DNA from 2 places in the Bacillus sp. NPDC094077 genome. Region 2 is predicted to be linked to the other one. Evidence: riboswitches for the same ligand, from Rfam matches in the RefSeq annotation. Region 2 holds a riboswitch; the other holds the start of a gene.
The links. Region 2 has a riboswitch for S-adenosylmethionine ahead of ACQKNR_RS26250 (M20 family metallopeptidase). Riboswitches for the same ligand answer to the same signal wherever they lie in the genome.

Region 1 (3,211 bases), on a different contig from region 2:
ACGAGAGAGTACTTCAGTTATAATTCGGTAAGTGCCTCCGTATACGTCTTCTGAAATGAGTACGTGATCGCCTTGTGAAAGGAGGAGAAATGCAGTAGAAATCGCTGCAATGCCTGATGCAAAGGCGAATCCCTTTGTTCCGCCCTCTAATAAAGCGATAATATCTTCAAGAGCTTCACGAGTTGGATTACCCGATCGACTATAGTCATATTTTCCGAACGTATCTACATCAAACTGGTGAAAAGTTGATGTGTTATAGATGGGAACGTTAACAGCCCCGGTTTGTGTATCATGTTTATATTGGTTGTGTAGTAAGAGTGTATCTATAGAATAACTCATATTCTTACACCTTCTTTTACAAATTTAATGGCCTGTTTTAAATCTTGAATTAAATCGTTACTATTTTCAATGCCGACGGAGAATCGAAGAAGACGATTGCATACACCGTTTGCCGTTCTGATTTCTTCAGGAATATCAGCATGCGTTTGTGTTGCTGGATAAGTCATTAAACTTTCTACACCACCAAGACTTTCGGCAAATGTAATTAAGGATAAAGATTGTAAGAATGGATTAATCCATGTTTCATCTTGTAGACGAAATGAAATCATACCGCCTCTACCCGGATAAAATACATCTGTCACACCGTCTTCATCGTTCAAATAAGCAACAACTGCTTTCGCATTTTCTTCATGTTGTCTCATTCGAAGCGCTAAAGTTTTCATACCACGAATTAATAGCCATGAGTCAAATGGACTTAGGACAGCACCGGAGGCATTATGATAATGAGCGATTTCCTCGCAAAGTTCCTTTCCTTTTGCAACGACAAGTCCGCTTAGTACATCGTTATGCCCACCTAAATATTTCGTTGCACTATGAAGTACGATATCGGCACCTTCTGTTAATGGTTGCTGTATATAAGGCGTGTAGAATGTGTTGTCTACAATAAGAAGTAGTCCATGTCTTTTTGCGACAGTTGCGATAGCTGCGATATCAGTAACTTGCATTAATGGATTAGTCGGGGTTTCTATGAAAATAGCTTTTGTTTCATTTGTGATAGCTTGCTCAATTTGTTTAATAGATTGTGTATTTACGTATCTACATCGAACATTCCACTTTTTTTCATGCTCAGAAAATAAGCGATACGTTCCCCCATATAAATCTTCAGATACAATAAGTTCATCTCCAGAACGGAATAACGAAAGGACGAGGAGAACAGCTGCCATACCTGAACTACAGGCGTAACCTTGTTCGCCACTTTCTAAGTCTGCGATTGCCTGTTCTAAAAGACCGCGAGTTGGATTTCCTGTTCGTGAATAGTCAAATCCAGTAGATTTACCAATTCCTTCGTGACGATAAGCGGTTGAGAAATAAACAGGCGGGTTAACAGTTCCTGTTGTAGTTTCGCTGCGGTTTCCGATTTGTGCTAGTTTTGTTTCAATAGTTGACATGTGAAAATTCCTCCTTTTTAAATTGAACAGTGAAGTGAATATAAAGTGAAACTTTAATCAGTGGGGGTTTTGTTCATCCCCCGCTGATTATTAGTTGAACCAATCGGGCTTTTACGGGCAGTCCGACTCCCAACTAACTTCTTTGCTCCAGCCGAATTTTGAGGTGGGAGTCTTACTGCCCTCAAATAGCGGGATAAAATAAAAAAAGCCTTCTAAGAAGAAGGCTTTCGTTTGAATAGAGTCTTCTTCTCATCTGTCAAATCTTTCACAATTTGCTGGAATTAGCACCTTATTAACAAATGTTAATGGTTGCTGAGGCGTCATAGGGCCAGTCCCTCTACCTCTCTAGATAAGAATGTTCGTATGAAATTTTATTATGGTTTTAACTTTACATCAAAAGATAATTGAATTGCAACTCTATTTTAAATAATTTTTATTTTTCCGCAAGTGTCATTGACTTTTGTATTTGTGCATGCTAAATTTATTAAAAAATTAACAAACATTGTTAAAAGGGGAACGCATTTCCTTTTAGCTACATAAATAAAATATATAGACAAACTCTTATTGAGAGCGGTGGAGGGAAAGGCCCTGTGAAACCCGGCAACCTTCAAACGAAATGTTTGAAACGGTGCTAATACCTGCAAAACGAATGTTTTGCATAATAAGAGGCGGAACAATTATGTCCCCCTCTTCAAAGTGAAGAGGGGGTTTTTATATTGATAGAAATGAGGGGAGATTCGTGAAATTACTAGATTTATTATCAAAAGGAATTGTAATAGGTGATGGTGCGGTTGGAACGTTATTGCATTCACATGGTTTGCAAAGTAGTTTTGAAGAATTGAATATATCTGATCCAGACTTAATTATATCGATTCATAAACAATATGTAGCTGCTGGAGCAGATGTGATTCAAACAAATACGTATGGGGCAAATGAAGCGAAATTACGTATGTATGGATTAGAGAATCAAGTTGTTCAAATAAATAAAGCGGCAGTAAAACTTGCAAAAGCATCTGTTACAGAAAAAAATGCAATTTTAGGAACAATTGGTGGTATGAAACATATCGGAGCTGTTACAACGACTGATATGGAGAGAGAATTTATGCTACTTGAACAGGCAGGTGCTTTATTAGAAGAACAGGTGGATGGATTACTATTAGAGACTTTTTATGATGAGTTTGAATTAATCCATGCTGTTAAGGTGTTACGAAAACAAACGAATATTCCAATTGTAGCCCAATTAGCGTTACATGAGGCAGGTACGACTCAAAATGGAAATGATGTAAATGAAATATTAAAGCAGCTTTTAGATTACGGTGCAAATGTTGTTGGACTGAACTGTCAACTCGGGCCACTTCATATGACGGAAGCTTTTAAAATGATATCGATTCCGCAAAATGGCTATTTGTCAGCATACCCGAATGCAGGTCTCCCCAATTATGTGGAGGGACGTTACGTATATGAAGGGAGTCCGGCCTATTTCGAAGCGATGACACCAAAATTTATTGAACAAGGTATTCGGTTATTGGGTGGTTGTTGTGGTACCACTCCAGAACATGTTGAAAGTATGAAGCGTGCTATTGCAAATGTTGCACCTGTAATAGAAAAGGAAACGATTCAAAGACCAAAAGTAGTTCATACACATGAAAAACGTTCGAAAGCTCACGTCACTCTCGCAGAGAAGGCAAAGAAACAAACGACAGTTGTAGTGGAATTAGATCCACCGAAAACGCTAGATACGCAGCGTTTTTTTGAAGGCGCAA
Region 2 (3,211 bases):
CAATGCTCTGATTTTATTCAATTTTGTAATACTGCTCCTGAAGTAACAGATTTATATCGAATTAGCGGGGAGTTCAATTATATGATGAAGGTCATGAGTGATTCGATGGATTCTCTCGCTGCATTTTTAGATTCTTTAATGAAATTCGGATTATCATCTCCTTTAATTGTTTTAAAGAGTGAATTTGAAGAGAAATTGTCGTTCTGATAAAGGTATAAGAGCATTGACACCTCAATGTGAAAATGAACAATTTATTTAAGATGATAAGCACAAACTTTCCTTAAAAAAGAAAAAGGAGTGGATTATCCACTCCTTTAATCAACTACCCCTGATTCCTCTGCACCTCTCTAAACTCCTCCTTCACCTTCTCTAACAACCCTTCTTCCGTAATTAATCGATACGCTGTATTCGCTAATGTTTTTGCCGATGTAATTAATGCTTTGTCTCCAAGCTCTGAACGGGCTGCTTCTCTAAATTCATTCGTATGCGCAATTAAGTTATCTGGACCGATTTTAATGTACGGATGAATTGTGGGCACGACTTGGCTTACGTTTCCTGCGTCCGTTGAGCCGATGCCTACTCTTTCCTTACGGTTCACCTCTTCACCTAGTAGTTCTAGTTCTTCGGCTACGACGTCATTAAATGTTTTTGTTACGAGTAGTTCATCGATTTCATTTTGGAATTGATGAATTTTCACTTTTGTTCCTGTTGCTAATGCTGCTCCTTGTGCGATGTTTCTTACTTTTTCTGTTACTTCTGCACACCTTTTTCTCGTTGCTGCACGGATGAAGAACCTTGCTGCTGCGTAGTCGGGAATAATATTAGGTGCTTTTCCGCCCTCAGTAATGACACCATGTATTCTCACATCTGACGGAAGTTGTTGGCGAAGTGCGTTAATACCGTTATACAGCTGGATAACCGCATCTAATGCGTTAATCCCTTCTTCTGGTGAAGCTGCGGCGTGAGCTGTTTTTCCGTAAAAATGAAAATCAAGTGGATCGACTGCTAACGAAGGACTCGTTGTCGCTGTTTTTCCGCTCGGATGAATCATAAGCGCCGCATCAATGTTTTTAAATAAACCAGCTTTTACATAACTTGCTTTTGCGCTACCGTTTGGCCCGCCTTCTTCTGCAGGTGTTCCGAACACGACAACTTCTCCGCCGATTTCTTCAAGCGTTTCTGATAATGCGATTGCTGCCGCAACGCTAATTGTGCCAATTAAATTGTGACCACACGCATGGCCTAGCCCTGGTAAAGCGTCATACTCAGCTAAAAATGCGATAACTGGTCCTTGTTTTCCTGAACTTTTTCGCGCAATAAATCCTGTTTCATGTCCAGCTATATTGTGCTGCAGCTGAAAACCAGCACTACCTAGTAATAAACTTAACGTTCTTGATGCGTAAAACTCTTGATTACCAATCTCCGGATTCGCATGAATATCATGACTTGTTTCTATGTACTTTTCCTTATTTCTTTCTATACTCTCTTCAATTGTTTTTCTTTGTGACGTTACTCCTGTCGCTCCCATTTTTCTTCCTCCTTTTATTTTCACGTAAAAAAGCCTCTTTCTAAAAGATAGAAAGAGGCTTCTGTATATACAGTCAAAATGAGCTTCTTTCTTATCTTTCAAGTTACCTTGCTGGAATTGGCACAGTATTCATATAGAATCCGCTGCCGAGGTATCTTAGGGCCAGTCCCTCCACCTCTCGTGATAAGAATTTTCATAAAATTATATTAAATTATTTTTCATTCTAATTTCATTCCGACTAAAAGTCAAGGAATTCCTATCCGATTTTACCGAATATCCAAAAATCCTTTTAACACACCAATTGTTTCCGGCGCTTGTAGCCTTGCACATATATACGGGAATTCCGTACTACCTTCAAACATCATTTGAGATGTAAGGGGTGCCCCTGCCCAAAAGATTTCATCATCAATTAATAGGAACGGGAATGCTTTATTTTGCCTTTGTAACTTTACATTCTTTAACGGAACTGGTCCATCACTATAAACTGTTACTTGCGCCTTTGCACGCATTAACGCTTGCCATACTCGTTTATCTACTTGCTTCGTACTTGGAAGTGAAATGATAATTTTTCGTTTTGCAGCTAAAATATCTTTTAGTAGCCCTTTCGACTCTTCAAGATTCATTTCCATAAACCAGCGTAATCGTTTCGAAATCTTTCGCTCCCACAATTGACGTGACGTCGTACGATCATACATATCTCCGTGACGTTCTATATGAGCTGTTAATTGTGATAACGCTTGTTTTCGCGAAAGGTTTTTACGCATGTAGTGGCAATCCGATAATTGAATGAACTTCCCTCTTGCCCTTGTCACTGCTACATTGACGAGACGATGGTTTTTATGGTCAAAGAATAACACGCCAGGTCGTTCTTGCGGATAACTATCAACCGTATCAAAGATCATCATATCTCTTTCAGAACCTTGAAACTTATGAACTGTCGCCGCTAAAACTGGTATGTTTTGATATTTCGTTCTCTGCAACATTTCTCGAATACACGTTGATAAAAATCGGGACTGTGCTCGGTACGGTGTAACTACACCGATAGATTGAACACCGTCCAGCAGTCCAATTAAAATCATTTGCATCGCTACTAAACCAGACATAATATTAAAACGAGATCCTGAAGCAGCATCCTTTAATGAAAATGCCCCCATTAGGCTCGTATCAAATAAAACACTCGCCTCATTTGCGAATGGTTGTAGCTGTGCAAGTTCTTTACGCTCTGAAACAGATGGATGATCATATACTCTATTTTTATAAATAAATGAATTTGTAAACTTCGATATATCCGCATGCATACGTCTTTGTTCCTGTAACATAAAAAGGTTGGGATGTGCTTCTGATTTATTTACAGAATCAACAATCCCGGCATGGTAAAACATATCTTCACCGAGCCATTTTCGAACGAGTTCATGGTTCGCCATTGCGATCGGAGGCAACTGTAAAAAGTCACCACAAACGACGATACGTTTCCCAAGAGAAGCAGCTAAGGCGATTTGCGGAACGAACGCCATACTCACTTCATCTACGACAACTAAATCAAATGTACGCTCATAAATAAGTGAATCAATGGCACATTTCGATAAAGTCGCACCGATTACTTTCGCATTTTCAATATATTCTTTTTCTACTTCTTTAATTTTTGCTCGTTGTTTTCGAAGATCACTTTCAATCTCTTGCATA

Region 1: linked by a shared signal. The riboswitch ahead of metI (cystathionine gamma-synthase/O-acetylhomoserine thiolyase) and the one ahead of ACQKNR_RS26250 (M20 family metallopeptidase) in region 2 are both predicted to bind S-adenosylmethionine.

What each region holds. Positions count from the first base shown of each region.
Region 1 covers NZ_JBNNUF010000001.1:759,767-762,977, reverse strand. Annotated here, with positions in the region: gene metC (cystathionine beta-lyase) at 1-339, opposite strand, end outside; gene metI (cystathionine gamma-synthase/O-acetylhomoserine thiolyase) at 336-1,448, opposite strand; SAM riboswitch class I at 1,695-1,804, opposite strand; SAM riboswitch class I at 2,007-2,116, shown strand; gene ACQKNR_RS03955 (bifunctional homocysteine S-methyltransferase/methylenetetrahydrofolate reductase) at 2,188-3,211, shown strand, end outside.
Region 2 covers NZ_JBNNUF010000020.1:13,378-16,588, forward strand. Annotated here, with positions in the region: gene ACQKNR_RS26245 (Lrp/AsnC family transcriptional regulator) at 1-207, shown strand, start outside; gene ACQKNR_RS26250 (M20 family metallopeptidase) at 323-1,528, opposite strand; SAM riboswitch class I at 1,617-1,718, opposite strand; gene ACQKNR_RS26255 (AAA domain-containing protein) at 1,795-3,211, opposite strand, start outside.